3 regions of the Cohnella boryungensis genome follow, and region 2 is predicted to be linked to each of the others. Evidence: predicted binding sites of a transcription regulator. Region 2 holds the regulator's gene; each other region holds the start of a gene.
The links. Region 2 encodes LexA, which represses DNA repair genes until DNA is damaged. Its sites were predicted from a motif close to CGAACATATGTTCG; they were not measured.

Region 1 (5,074 bases), on a different contig from region 2:
CGACGAGGGGCTGCAGCGTAATTTTGACGATTTCGCAGGACAGGGCCTCCTCCTCGACATCGAAATGAGTCGTTAATCTGCCCGGAAATCTCGACTCGTGAATATCCAAGTAGGCGCGAACGTGCTCCAGCTCGTCCCGCAACGGCAGAAGATCGATTCCCCGGTTAAGCGCCAGGCGATAGAACTTGGCCAAGGCATCTACCGTACCGCTAATTTCGGAAGAGCCGACGTCCATGGCCATGCTTTTAACAAGCGCCAGCGTGTTGTACAGAAAGTGAGGATTAATCTGCGCCTGCAGCAGCTTCAGCTTCTCGATCTCGGCCGCGCTCCTGGCCTCGGAGATGTCCTGAAGCGACCTCTCCAATCGGCTGGACATGTTGTTAAACTCTTCTTCGACGTCGGCCAATTCATCGTTGCCGTAGACTTTGACGGTAAGTCCCATGTCGCCGTCCCGCACCCTTTTCATTCTTCGGATCAGCGAATTAAGACGGTTGGACACTTTAAGGCCGAAGCTGGTAAGCACGGAGAACGTCAATAACACGAACACGATGCTGACGGCCAGCGCCGCATTTTGAATCGATCGCAGCTTCTGCCACAGCTCCTCCTGGCTGACGACCGTCATAATCTTCCACCCGAGTCGGTTCGTTTCGTATACGACCATGCTCTGCTTTCCGTTGACCTTCGTCGGATACCAGCCTCGCGGCTCTTTATAGACCCGATTCCATTCCTGGACTTGCCCAATCGTATCGCCCGCCTGCCGATCCATAAAATCGGTCAAGAGGTTCCCCTGCGCATCGGCGACCGCAATCCAGCCTTTTTTGAACTCCAACGGATTGGACAACTGATCGAACAGCGCCCGGTTCGTCACTTCCATATGAATAATGCCGAATTTTTCGTTGGTCAAATAATCCACAAGCCATATGCTCAAATGCAGAGTAGGCTGGCCGCTCTCCCCCCGCTTCTGGAAGTGCCAGTAAAACTGCCGATCGCCTTTCTCCATCTCCGGATACCAGATCTCCGACTCCGCCTTATCCAGATTTAGGATCGTTCCGCCGTCCTCATGCAGGTTGGAATTGTTTTTGTAGAATTGGATTCTCCTCATCGGAAAATACGCCCCGATCCGGTTGACGACCGAGTTGATCTGCTGGATCGCCACGATTTCTTCCTGGAGAGACTGATACGGCTGGATCAGGGCTGTCGTGATTCTAGGATCAAGCGCGATCTGCATCAGAATGTTCTGGTAGCCGATCACCCGGTATTCGATATTCTCGTTCAGCTGGTATGCGACCTTTTCCAGCATCTCTCGGCTTTCCTTTTGAGCAAGGGGCAAACTCGTGGAAAACAAATAATAGCCGAAGACCAGAACCGGAAAGATCAGAAAAAGGATGACGATCACGATTAATTTGTGCAAAAGTCGAACTCTGCGCCAATATTTGAATATCATCCCATCGGCCTCCTTGCGTTGAACGAGGTGTCCGCAGCCCCTTCCCCTTCATGAATTGGAAATATAAGCGGATTCACGCAACGTCTCCATTCTACTCTCCCTAAGAATGCCTGTCTATCCGGGAGAGTCGTTGCGCCATTCTGGAAAACGCTATTCTGTTCAGACTCCGATCGCTATAGTAACATAATATGGTTTTGACGTACTGGCGCTCGTCGGGGAGCTTACAAAGGAATTGAATGAGCGCGGCGCGGCAACGTCTGAGCGAAATTCCATGAGGTTATACGAGCATTATCTTACGTTGCTACGGGCTTCGGTGACCAATCAAAATCGTTACGCGGCATCCGAGATATTGAAAAACAGGTTGAGAAGGACACGTCCAAAGAAGCGCGTTAATTGGTCAGCCGTAGAAAAAAAACGGCCTGCGCTCCGTTGCTCCTTGAAGGAACGAACGAATACGCAAGCCGTTCGGACTCGGCCGTCAAGGCCATGAAGGATTTGAAGCGCGGCAGCTAGGTCAATCGGAGCTTCTCCGACGCCGTCAGCCGCCTGCCTCGAATGTTTATGATCAAGCGTCCTTCTTGCATGCCCCATATCTCATCGGCAAACTTCTCCGCGAGCTCTACCCTATGCAGCGCTGCGACGATCGTCGTGCCTTTCTCATGGCACAGCTTCTTCAAGGTGGCCATCATCTCCTCGGCCGTATGCGGATCCAGACCGGATACGGGCTCGTCCGCCAGCACAAGACGCGCACCGTGGACAAGGGAGCGCGCGATCGCGATCCGTTGGCGCTCGCCGCCGCTCATCTTCTCGACGACCTGCTGGGCCCGTTCCATCAGCCCGACGCTTTCCAGCATGTCCATAGCGCCCATATGATCGTCGCTGCGAACCATACCCGTAACGCGACGCCACAGAGGCGTCTGTTCGGATGCGCCGATCAGCACGTTTTTCAATGCCGATTTGCGTTCGTACAATATCGGCTTCTGCTCCAGGTACGCAATCTGCCTGCGATAGCGCATCTTCGCAAGAAAGCCGGCTTCCATCAAATCCTTGCCGTCTACCCGGTACTCGCCTTCCGTCCAGACTTCCCTGAGCGCAAGCGCCTTCAACAATGCCGATTTGCCGCTTCCGCTTGAGCCCACGACCGCAATGAAGGTGCCGGGCTCAAGCCGTACGTTTACGTGATCCAATATCGTTTTCCCGTCGGGAATTTTCCGAGTTAAACCTGAAACTACGATCATGGCTGTCCTATCCCTTCAATCCAATATAAACCTAGTGTAAGCCATTATGCCATCCCTTGCCATACGAACAAATGTTTGCTATACTAAACACAAGAACATGTGTTCTCAAAATCACATTTCTAAGGTGGGATAATGGATGGTGAATTGCGAGCATCTCCGTTACCTGGAGCCTCAGAGAGGCTCCAGACCGTCTCGGGACTTAACCTTCAAGTTTTACGACAACGGCCAGCTGATCATTGTCGATAACGACTCCGGCAACACCATGAGCCCCCGCGAGTTAACCGGGGGCAGCTACGACTTCTATGTCCGCCAGCGCATTCGGCTGATCAAGCGCGACCTCGCAGAGAAGATTATGAAATACGCGTGAGACGGGCGCACTCAGGGCAGATTTTTATTTATGCCGTTAAGGCTCGGCGGATATCGCCGCATTTTCCGCAGCTGGATTTCCTCCTCGCGCTCTTTGCGCTGTTGAGGCGTTCTGGAATGCGCAGGATGAAGCTCCCCGTTCTTGGCCATTTGTTCTCACCTCCGCCCTTCGGTCCCCGAGGGGCCTATTTGTAGTTTTGGTATTTGCCGTCATTTACAAACCCGTTTTCAATCGCCATAATGAATATAGAACCGACACCGCCTCCGATAAAGAACATAAACACAGGATAGGCTGATGGAGGCCGAACTAAGCATTAGAGTAAGGAGTCAGCTACGAATGAGCCAAACGATTCTGTTCGATCTTGACGATACTTTGATTTATTGCAATAAGTACTTTCATCATATTTTGGACCGCTTCGCCGATCAGATGCTGGAGTGGTTCGGGCCGACCGGAATCGAACGCGAGACGATTACCGCCAAGCAGACCGAGATCGACATTGCCGGCGTCCAGGTATTGGGCTTCAAGAGCGAGCACTTCCCGCAATCCTTCGTCGACACCTATCGCTTTTTTCAGGAATATACCGGACGCACCTTGTCGCAGCTGGAAGTAGACGACCTATGGAAGCTAGGACTGAGCGTCTACGACCTTGAGGTCGAGCCCTATCCCCTTATGGACGAGACGCTGGAGTCGCTTGTCCGGCAAGGCCACGAGCTGCACCTCTATACGGGCGGCGATCCGATCATTCAACGCCGCAAAATCGAGAGCATGAACCTTGAGCGTTATTTCGACGATCGGATTTACGTTCGGCAGCATAAGAACACCGATGCGCTGGAAAATATTTTGTTCGAAGGCCGCTTCGACCGCGCCAACACCTGGATGATCGGCAATTCCATCCGAACCGATGTGCTTCCCGCTCTTCACTGCGGCATTAACGCCGTCTATCTGAAGCGGGAGACGGAATGGACGTACAACGTCATTCCAATCGACGCTCAGCCGAGCGGGGCCCTGCTCACGCTGACAGAGCTGCCCGATGTTCCGCCGGCGATCCACAACTATCTGAAGGAGAGCCTGATGAAGGAGTCGGGCTGAGCCGCACATACGGATAACAAGAAACCGCTGTTTCGCTCATGACGAAACAGCGGTTTCTTATGAAGAGGACTCCCCGGAATTTCGGGGAGTCCTTGTTGTCTATTCGGGAAGTCCGGGCAGCAGCGTCAGCTTTTCGAATATTTTGCGTACGCCCTCCGACCATTTCGGATCCTCGGCATAGGTTTTATTAAACCACCGGAACGGATCGTGGCCTTCCGGCCGACTGGCCGCAAGCTTCACCAGCAGCCGCGAAGCAATTCCGACCGAATCGTGAATATCGGTATTGTATTCCATCCAGCTATGACCGACGTTAAACGGATTGTTCGCGATGCGTTTGGCCTCTTTTCGCGATTTCGGCACAAACCCCTGCTCCTGTCCGGTAATCGCGAACAGAAACAACGGATGGATATCGTATTGCTTCGCCGTCTGCAGAATAGCGCCGAAATAAGGCTCATCCGCGAGCATCGAATTACGGCTGTTCAGATAGGCCTTCAGAGCGGAAACGTCGATCTCCGTATATTGTAGCCATGCGGGCATCCCGACATCCGGCACAGGCTCCGGCATTGGCGCGATAACCATCGGTTGAAAGTCCTTCAGTTCGTCCTGGCTACCGGAGCGGCTGAATGCCCATACCCCCGCGAGAACGCTCGTCAGGAGGGCCGCCAGCAACGCTAGAACGGGCAGCGGCTTCGCCAGACTGCGCAGCCGCCGGAGTACGCCAGCACTCCAGGGCCCCGCTGGAGACGCTCCGGCATCGACGGTATCCGCCGCTTCGGAAAGCGTCCGGAGCTCTCCCCTTCCGCGCTCCAGACGAGTCGCAAGCTGCTCCCGGCTCCACCGCCCCGGCGACTTCTCGTTCGCCCATTGCAGCATCGCCTTCATCAGCTGCTCTTCCGGCATCGAAGGGTCAAGATCGATTTCAACGAACATATCCAG
Region 2 (5,074 bases):
TATCAACGAAGTCTCTGAGGTCAAGAGACGGGAGATGAGCGATTCCCAGCTGCACCGGATGCTGAAGCAGCAATTGATGCAAGGCAAGCGTCCCGGTCAGGTATCTTTGATTCAAGGGGAGCTTTCCCGTTTTTTCAAGAACAAATAAGTTGATGACATGCTTAGGAGGCTGACATGACCTACACTCGCGAAGATATTACCCGAATCGCCAAGGAACAGAACGTTCGTTTTATTCGACTGCAATTTACAGATCTGCTCGGTTCGATCAAGAACGTGGAAATTCCGGTAAGTCAACTGGAGAAGGCGCTCGACAACAAGATGATGTTCGACGGCTCCTCCATTGAGGGCTACGTGCGTATCGAGGAATCGGATATGTATCTGTATCCGGATCTGAGCACGTGGGTCGTTTTCCCTTGGGTGACCGAGAACCGGGTTGCTCGTCTGATTTGCGATATTTACATGCCGGACGGCACGCCTTTCGCCGGCGATCCTCGCGGCATATTGAAGCGCGCGCTGGAAGAGGCCGAGCAGATGGGCTTCACGACGATGAACGTCGGTCCGGAGCCGGAATTCTTCCTATTCCAAACGGATGACAAGGGTAACCCGACGATGGAACTGAACGATCAGGGCGGATACTTTGACTTGGCGCCTACGGATCTTGGCGAGAACTGCCGTCGCGACATCGTTCTGATGCTCGAAGAGATGGGCTTCGAGATTGAAGCCTCCCATCACGAGGTAGCGCCGGGGCAGCACGAGATCGACTTCAAATACGCTTCCGCCATTAAAGCGGCGGATCAGATCCAAACGTTCAAGCTTGTCGTCAAAACGATCGCCCGTCAGCACGGATTGCATGCCACGTTCATGCCTAAGCCACTGTTCGGGATGAACGGATCGGGCATGCACTGCCACCAGTCTCTGTTCCGGGGGAACGAGAACGCGTTCTACGATCCGAACGACAAGCTTGGCTTGAGCAACATCGCCCGTCATTATATGGCCGGCATTCTCAAGCACGCGCGCGGCATCGCGGCCATTACGAATCCGACCGTGAACTCGTACAAGCGTCTTGTACCGGGCTATGAGGCTCCTTGTTATGTCGCCTGGTCCGCAAGCAATCGCAGTCCGATGATTCGGATTCCGGCCTCCCGCGGACTCAGCACACGCGTAGAGGTGCGTAACCCTGATCCTGCGGCCAATCCGTACTTGGCGCTGGCCGTTATGCTCAAAGCGGGTCTGGACGGCATCAACAACAAGCTTCCTACTCCGGCTCCGGTGGATCGCAACATCTACGTGATGAGCGAGGAAGAGCGTTTGGACGAAGGCATTCCAAGCTTGCCGATCAATCTTAAGGAAGCCTTGTCGGAGCTTCTCCGCGATGACGTCATCTGCGAAGCGCTCGGCGATCATGCGCTCAGTCACTTCTACGAGCTGAAAGAAATCGAGTGGGATATGTACCGCACGCAAGTCCACCAGTGGGAACGCGATCAATATTTGACGATGTACTAATAAACAGAACGACCGATCAGGCATTTAGCCGGAATCGGTCGTTTTTTTGTTGCAATTGGACAGCAAGCAGGAGGCGATAGCTCGGATTGAGATCAATGGATGATGAGGAGCTTCATCCTCCCGCTAAAGTTTACTAGAGTGAATAAGAAAGAGCTGCCCATAACGTTACTTGTGGGCAGCTCCCGTAGTTGTAAGAAAAGTCGCGTCACATGAATGAGCGAATCAAGCCGATGACCTTGCCGAGGATGCTGACGTTAGGCAAACGAATCGCTTCCATGCTCTCGTTCTCCGGCTGAAGGCGAATATGATCGCGTTCCTTGTAGAACGTCTTGACCGTAGCTTCGTTGTCCTCGGTCATCGCGACCACGATATCGCCGTTCACAGCGGTCGGCTGCTGGCGCACAATGACGTAGTCGCCATCGTGGATGCCGGCTTCAATCATACTGTTGCCGGTGACAGAAAGCATGAACACAGGTTGATCTCCGACCATGCTGTGAGGCAGAGGGTAATATTCTTCGATATTCTCCGTCGCTGTGATCGGCATGCCCGCCGTCACCTTGCCGACAAGAGGAACGGGACGGACGGAAGCGGCAACCCGATAAGGAGAATCGTCTTCGAACCCGAGAATTTCAATTGCGCGAGGTTTGGTCGGATCGCGGCGAATGAGACCCTTCTTCTCCAGACGGTCCAAATGACCGTGAACGGTTGAACTGGAGGCCAGGCCTACCGCTTCGCCTATCTCGCGTACGGATGGGGGATAACCTTTGTCTCTGACTTCGTTCTTGATAAATTCAAGAATGGAATTCTGGCGATTGGACATCTTGGACACGCCAAACCCTCCCTATGTATTCGCTCATAATGAAAAAATTATAGCACAGAACTCCGGTTCGCACAAACATTCGTTCTAGAGAACAAACGTTCTCAAAATCGTTGACACGGACATATGTTCGTGTTAAGATGAATCCAGAGCAAATCAGAACAAATGTTTGGGTGGGTGAGCGTTATGGTGCATATGTGGATATCCGCAGGAATTGCTCCTGCTGCCGCGCTTCGTAATCCTTCGGTTTCCGTACGGAATACGCGAGGAACTGCTGTTATGAAGAATTGGAAGATGGCCAAGACGCTGTTTCTGATCTGTTCTTTTTTGATCCTGTTCAGCGGGTTTACGCTTGTACATACGTTTGCGTCCGCCTCGGGCGAGCCTTCTCCGGCATCTAGCGAAGAGCTCGTCATATCGGTGGAAAGCGGAGATACGCTGTGGTCGATCGCGCGGACACACAAGAATCCGGCTCTTGACACCCGTCAGGCGGTTGAAGCCATATCGGAACGCAACAGACTTGCTTCCCCATTGATTCAGAGCGGACAAGAGCTGATTATCCCTGCGAAATTATTGCCCTGATCGGGTTTATACATATTGGAGAAGGCCGGGGTTTCCGGTCTTCTTTTTGCTGTGGAGCTTTTCTTGACAAGCTATCAGAGGTAATGGCAAAGTAGAGAGGATGCGAAAAAGGGAGTGAGACACCGATGGAGATGGATCAATTGATTAATCGTATTAATGAATTGTCCCGCAAAAACAAATCCGGGGGCTTGAACGAACAAGAGCTTGCAGAACGCGATAGCCTTCGCAAACAATATCTTTCGATCTTCAAACGGAATTTCCGCGACGAGCTTGAACGAATCGAGATCGTCGACGAGGAACCGCCGATGAAACACTAAGGAGTATCCGAGCCTCCTTCGCTATGCTTCGCCAGGAGCTCGGAGACGCGACACCGCTTGATCTTAGAGGGGCGAACATGACGAGACATCTAAGCTTGTCATTCGCCAGATTAAATAAGGAGGAAGCTCTATGTCCCGGTCTTGGGAGCGCAAAGTGTCAAAAAACCAGAAAGAGATCAATAAACGAAGGAAAAAGGAAGGCAAGCAAGGAATCGGCTCCGCCAAACCTCAGATTGATCGTTTTCAAGGTCGCAACTATGTCGTGCCGAGCTTGCTGCTTCTTCTCATTCTGTTCTACATCGTATTGTCCCAGCCTTGGTCGGACAAATTCCTTCAGGATCCTACGCTGTTCTGGGTTACGATCAGCTGTTACATCCTGCTCGGCGTTTTCTATTATTTCCGTCGTCCTTATTTGGCTGTGAGCCGGGATGCTCTGGAAACTCGGAAATTCACCGGATACAAAACGATGCGTCCGTCTGATATTCGCAAGATCGTCATTCAGCCGGGTTATGTCATCATTGAATCGGTCAAAGGCGCGAACTGGGTTTTCTCCCGAGTGCTGAACCGTTATCCGATCAGCCGCATGGCGGAAAGACTGAAGGTATTCTCCGAGCTGCACCGCATTGAGATGGAAGTCAAAACAAAGTGAGGCGTTAAGAAGATGTCGATTAAAGCGGTACTATTCGATCTGGACGATACATTGCTATGGGACGATCGCAGCGTTAGCGAGGCCTTCAAGGCGACCTGCCGTTATGGCGCAGAGGCGACGGGGCTTGACGAGGATGAGCTGGAAGCCTCCGTACGCAAGGAAGCTCGAGCCCTATACGAAACGTATGAGACGTTCGGCTTCACGCAGATGATCGGAATCAATCCATTCGAGGCGCTGTGGGGCAGGTTCGAACGCGGAGAGCATCCGATGTTCCGCAAGCTGCAGGAGCTCGCGCCAGCTTATCGCGAAGGCGCCTGGACCAAAGGCTTAGCCGCGCTGGGCATAGACAATCCCGGACTTGGGCTGCAGTTGGCGGAAATGTTCCCGGCACAGCGGCGCAAGCTGAAATATGTCTACGATGAAACGTTTGCCCTTCTGGACGAGTTGAAGCAATCCTACAAGCTGCTGCTGCTTACGAACGGCTCGCCCGATCTTCAGCAGGAGAAGCTGGACGGGGTGCCCGAACTGATTCCTTATTTCGACGCGATCGTCATCTCCGGCAACTACGGGGAGGGCAAGCCCTCCTCCAAACTGTTCGCCCATGCCATGGAGCAAATCGGGATCACGGCGGAAGATGGCGTCATGGTCGGCGACAAGCTGACGACCGACATTCTCGGCGCGAATCGGATCGGCATGACCTCCGTATGGATCAACCGTCATGACATTGTTCGCAGCGACGAGATTATCCCGGCCTATGAAATCAAGAGCTTGTCAGAGCTGCCGGAGCTGTTAAAATCCCTGTCTTAAGCGTTTGAGAAGTATTCGGCAATCATCTCTAATAATAATGAAAAGAAGCTCCTCGCGCTTAAGTGGCGGGGAGCTTCTCTTGCGGAAGCCTGATTATTTAACGAATGAAGGATCCTCGTAAGGATCGGCTACCCAGCCAGCCGGCTCGATGAACAGGCGAACGGCAACGATAGCTTTGTTGTCCATCAACGTGAAGAAGTGAGGCTGCCCCTCGGGGACGGAGATGACATCGCCCGCGCTCAGCTCAACGTCGAAGTAGCCGGTAGCTTCATCGCCCTTAATGATGAAGATGCCGCGTCCTGCCGTAATGGCGCGAACTTCATCCTCCGTATGCGTATGAACTTGCTCGAATTTCTTCAGAATCTCCGGAAGATTCGGCGTAGCCTCGGAAAGGGCGAC
Region 3 (5,074 bases), on a different contig from region 2:
TTCCGGAGGTGGCCCTTCGCACTTCCATGATCGTCGGATTCCCAGGCGAGACGGAAGAAGACTTCGAGAAGCTGTGCGAGTTTGTCCGCGAGATGAAATTCGACCGTCTGGGCGTATTCGCTTATTCCCAGGAGGAGGATACGCCTGCGAATCGTCTGCCGGATCATCTGCCCGACGAGGTTAAGCAATTCCGCGCCAACACGCTGATGGAAATTCAACGCGAGGTTGCGAAGGAGAACGCGGCCAAATACGTCGGTCGCACGATTGACGTTCTGGTGGAGCGCTACGACGGCCGCAGCGACGTCTATATCGGCCGCAGCCAGTATGACGCGCCTGAGGTCGACGGTGAAGTGTTCATTACGAATTGCCCGGTGCAGATCGGCGAGATGAGCCGTGTTCGGATTACCCATGCGTACGAGTATGATTTGTCAGGGGAGGGAATTGCGTGAACCTTGCCAATCGGATCACGCTTGCCAGAATTTTTCTCGTTCCGATCGTGACGATCTTCTTGCTCGTGCGGCTTGATCTTGGGCAGCTTACGATTGGCGAATATTCCATCTCTTACAATCAAGTGTGCGCATTACTGCTCTTTATTATAGCGGCAAGCACAGATGGCCTTGACGGATATATCGCGCGGAAGAGGAAGATCGTAACGAATCTCGGAAAGCTGTTGGATCCGCTGGCCGACAAGCTGCTCATGGCCGCTGTGCTGATTGCATTGGTAGAGATGGGCAAGCTGGGAGCCTGGGTCGCGATCATTATCATCAGCCGCGAATGGGCCGTAACGGGCCTGCGGCAAGTCGCGCTGCTCGAAGGCGCCGTTCTGGCCGCGAGCAAATGGGGAAAATGGAAAACCGCCGTACAGATCACAATGATTATCGTGTTGCTTCTGAACAATTTCCCGTTTAACTTTATCGATCTGCGAATCGATCTTGTCGTCGTGTGGGCGGCCGTGTTAATCACCGTCTATTCGGGCGTCGATTATTTCTTGAAGAACAAAAATCTTATTCCGGTTTCCAAATAAGCGGCTATGCCGCTGACGGAGATCAAACGAGGTGCGGTTGCATGAGAGCAGAGATTATCGCCGTTGGCACGGAACTGCTCCTCGGTCAAATCGTAAACACGAACGCCCAGTATCTGTCGCGCGGTTTGGCAGAGCTGGGCATTGATGTTTATTACCAGACCGTGGTGGGAGACAACAAGGACAGACTGATTCAGGCGATCGGCATCGCGCGGGGAAGAGCGGACCTGCTCGTGTTTACGGGAGGCTTGGGACCCACGCTGGACGATCTCACGAGGGACGCGCTCGCCGAATATCTCGGTAGAGATATCGGTCTGCACGAGCCGACGATGGCCAAGATTATGGATATGTTCTCAAGCCGGGGAGGAGCGTTCATCGAAAGCAACCGGCGGCAAGCTCTCCTCATCGAGGGGGCCGTGCCGTTGCGCAACGATACGGGACTCGCGGTCGGCAATGCTTTGAACGTAGACGGAACGTGTTACTTGCTGTTGCCCGGTCCGCCGAGAGAGATGAAGCCGATGTTCGACAACGACGGCTCCTCTTGGTTGAAGGAGCAACTGGGTCCTGCATTTACGCTTCATTCCGTCATGCTGAAGTTCGCCGGGATTGGAGAATCGAAGCTGGAGGACGTGCTGCTCGATCTTATACAGGCGCAGCAGGACCCCACAATCGCCCCCTATGCGAAGGAGGGCGAGGTCGCGGTTCGCGTGTCCACGAAAGCTGCCGACGCCGGGGAGGCGGCGAGCAAGCTTGAGGCGACGCTGACGGAGATTCGCGGGCGGACGCGGGAGCACCTGTACGCAGAGGAGGATGTTCCTCTTGAAGCGACTGTCGTGCGCCTGCTGACGCAGCAGCAGCGGACGCTCGCACTGGCCGAAAGCTGTACCGGAGGACTGGTGTCGCAGCTCGTGACGACGATTCCGGGAAGCGCGGTAGTCTACAAGGGCGGCGTCGTGTCATACAGCAATGAAGTGAAGATCGGGCAGCTCGGCGTGCCGCAGGCGCTGCTGGAGGGCGCGGAGGCGCCCGGCGCGATCAGCGCCGAGACGGCGATGGCGATGGCGGAGGGCATGCGCGCTGCGGCCGACGCGGACTTTGCCTTGTCGGTGACCGGCAATGCGGGCCCGGCGGCCGCGGAAGACAAGCCCGTAGGCCTCGTCTACGTAGGCTTGGCCGAGCGGGGCCGGGACACTCGCGTAGAGAAGCTGCAGCTTGCGGGCGATCGCGAGGGCATCCGGCTGCGCGCGGCCAAGAGAGCGCTGTATATGCTCTGGCAGTCGCTTTCCGGCCAAGGGCAGCTTTAAGAGGCGCGAGGCGGACGGATAGGGGGAGCCAAGGGGCGGTCGAGTGCGAGCGGGATCGGGAGTTGCCGCGCTCCGTGCGATAGACTTGCTCGCTATCCCGTCTGCTCAGGAGGCTTGGGCGGGGCGTCAGAACGTGCCTGTTCGTCTGTCGCGCATCAATCGCGCCTTCAGTTGCAAGAGCTTTTTGCCACTATCCCCTATGCTCAGGAAACGGCCCAGAGCGCAAGGGTGAACAAGGACAGAGCTTGGGCAAATAGCATAAGGGATACGGATTTGAGAATGTGACAAAAGGTTGTCGAGACTTGTCAATTTGTACGGGCTGTGTTAAAGTTTACTAGAAAGTTGCGGAAGAACCGTAGCGAAGACTACTTTGCTGCGGTTCTTTTTTAATAAAAAAATCGAACAAATGTTCTCAAAATGCTTGGCAAACGCTTGGAAAAACGGTATGATAAAACTATCAAAAGATAAGGATGTGGGTGTGTTGTCGGATCGTCGCGCCGCATTGGACATGGCCTTGCGCCAGATCGAGAAGCAGTTCGGTAAGGGCTCAGTTATGAAATTGGGAGAGAGCGCCTCGCGTGCCGTCGAGTCGGTTTCCAGCGGAGTTCTGGCGCTGGATATCGCCCTTGGCATAGGCGGTTATCCGCGCGGGCGGATTATAGAGGTTTACGGACCGGAGTCTTCCGGTAAAACGACGGTGTCGCTTCATGCCATCGCGGAAGTGCAGCGCGGCGGCGGGACGGCGGCGTTTATCGATGCGGAGCATGCGCTGGATCCGACTTACGCAAGAAGTCTGGGCGTGAACATCGACGAATTGCTGCTCTCCCAGCCGGATACGGGAGAACAGGCGCTGGAGATTGCGGAAGCGCTCGTGCGCAGCGGCGCGGTCGATATTATCGTCGTGGACTCCGTTGCCGCCCTTGTGCCGAAAGCGGAGATCGAGGGCGACATGGGTGATTCCTTCGTCGGCCTTCAGGCGCGTCTGATGTCGCAGGCGATGCGCAAGCTGTCCGGGGCGATCAGCAAGTCGAAGTGTCTGGCGGTGTTCATCAACCAGTTGCGTGAGAAGGTCGGCGTCATGTTTGGCAATCCGGAGGTTACGCCGGGCGGCCGGGCGTTGAAGTTCTATGCGAGCGTGCGTCTGGACGTGCGGCGCGTGGAAGCGATCAAGCAAGGCAACGACGTTGTCGGCAACCGTACCAAGATCAAGGTCGTGAAGAATAAGGTGGCTCCGCCGTTCAAGCAGGCGGAGGTAGACATCATGTACGGAGAGGGAATCTCCAGATTCGGGAGCATCATCGACATCGGCGCGGAACAGGATATCGTTCAGAAGAGCGGCGCGTGGTTCTCCTACAACAGCGAGCGTCTGGGTCAAGGGCGCGAGAACGCGAAGCAGTACTTGAAGGACAACCCGGAAATTGCCGACAAGATCGAAAACCAAATTCGCGAAGCGCTGCTGAATTCGTCCGTCGTAGCAAGCCAAACGGCTTCCTTTTCCGCAGAAGAGGACGAGGATGACGAGGAGTTCACTGAAGAGGATTAATCGTCGGTTACGACATCATATCGCAGGAAACGCGGAAGGCGGCAGATGATGCCGCCTTTCTCGTTTTTGTACTGGAGGGACTTGCAGGTGGATCATGCCAAAGTGGATAAGCTTCTTGGCATTCCGGCAGGAGGTGCTGTTGTTGTAGGGATAGAAGCGCATCCGAAAAAACCGCATATGTACAAAATTGCCTTGCGGTTCAATGCTCGGGAGGAGAACGGCAGTAGCTGTTCTGATCCGGGGGGCGAGGGCGAGAACTGGAATGCGGAAGTGGATGCCTTGATCTCCGGGGCAAAGTCGGCCAAGGAAGCTGAGGAAACGGTGCTCACCGTGCACGAGGATACGCTGGTGAGCGGTCGTTTGCTGAAGGGGAAGCTTCTTTCGGCGGAAGAAGTAGAGGTGTTGCGGCAGGATGAGCTGAAGGAGGATGCCTATCGGTCCGCTCTGCTGATGCTGGAGCGCAGGGCAAGGACAAAGGCGGAGCTCGTGCAAGCGCTCAAGCGCAAAGGCTACGCGGAGGAGATTGCGTCAGCGTGCGTGGCGCGTTTGCAACAGCGGCGGCTGGTCGACGATTCGGCTTTCGCCAGACGGTTCGCCGAGCAGCGAGCGACCGGCCAGCGCAAGGGACGCCTGCTAATTCGACAGGAGCTCCTGCAAAGAGGCGTGGAGCGTCACGATGTGGATCGCGCGCTGAACGAGCTCGACGCAGGGACAGAGCGGGAATCGGCTCTCGCAATGGCGCGCAAGCGCTGGCCGAGTCTTAAAGGGAATGACAGGGAACGCAAGCATAAGCTGATGGGGGCGTTGCTGCGCAGGGGGTTCCCGTCGGAAGTCGTGAGAGCGGCGGTACAGCAGGCCGCGGCGGATTCCGGGAGACGGGATTTGGACGAGGATGACGACGGAGATTCCTTCCACGATTCGTATGCCATGGACGATTAAGGAAATCTAATGACGGGGAATATAAGATCGATCTGGACGTTGCTTGACAATCTAATTTGGCAAAAGATAAAATGATTTTGTATTCTATCTTCGCATTCCGACCGCTTTTCCTTCCAAGAAGCGATTCGGAGCCTATTTTTTCGACTCTTTTTGTTTTGTTCACACGTTATCAAACGGTTTGGAGACCGGAAAGTCAATTGAATAAGTATCCCCAAGCGGTTGCCTTGGTGATGCAACGAGGAGGTGAAAGACCATGATGGCTGCATG

Region 1: a site for LexA is predicted at 2,747-2,760, ahead of ACFO1S_RS23845 (phosphonate ABC transporter ATP-binding protein). Genes of this name have one in related genera too.
Region 3: a site for LexA is predicted at 2,725-2,738, ahead of recA (recombinase RecA). Genes of this name have one in related genera too.

What each region holds. Positions count from the first base shown of each region.
Region 1 is NZ_JBHSED010000065.1:19,764-24,837, reverse strand. It holds gene ACFO1S_RS23850 (sensor histidine kinase) at 1-1,444, opposite strand, end outside; gene ACFO1S_RS23845 (phosphonate ABC transporter ATP-binding protein) at 1,954-2,682, opposite strand; gene ACFO1S_RS23840 (hypothetical protein) at 2,819-3,049, shown strand; gene ACFO1S_RS23835 (hypothetical protein) at 3,061-3,198, opposite strand; gene ACFO1S_RS23830 (HAD family hydrolase) at 3,386-4,138, shown strand; gene ACFO1S_RS23825 (glucosaminidase domain-containing protein) at 4,238-5,074, opposite strand, start outside.
Region 2 is NZ_JBHSED010000032.1:55,327-60,400, reverse strand. It holds gene ACFO1S_RS15055 (MerR family transcriptional regulator) at 1-148, shown strand, start outside; gene glnA (type I glutamate--ammonia ligase) at 175-1,503, shown strand; gene lexA (transcriptional repressor LexA) at 1,709-2,332, opposite strand; gene ACFO1S_RS15040 (LysM peptidoglycan-binding domain-containing protein) at 2,600-2,902, shown strand; gene ACFO1S_RS15035 (DUF896 domain-containing protein) at 3,028-3,219, shown strand; gene ACFO1S_RS15030 (hypothetical protein) at 3,350-3,868, shown strand; gene ACFO1S_RS15025 (HAD family hydrolase) at 3,881-4,675, shown strand; gene ACFO1S_RS15020 (1,2-dihydroxy-3-keto-5-methylthiopentene dioxygenase) at 4,769-5,074, opposite strand, start outside.
Region 3 is NZ_JBHSED010000074.1:178,093-183,166, reverse strand. It holds gene rimO (30S ribosomal protein S12 methylthiotransferase RimO) at 1-449, shown strand, start outside; gene pgsA (CDP-diacylglycerol--glycerol-3-phosphate 3-phosphatidyltransferase) at 446-1,024, shown strand; gene ACFO1S_RS28215 (competence/damage-inducible protein A) at 1,066-2,325, shown strand; gene recA (recombinase RecA) at 2,807-3,868, shown strand; gene ACFO1S_RS28205 (regulatory protein RecX) at 3,956-4,807, shown strand; gene rny (ribonuclease Y) at 5,061-5,074, shown strand, end outside.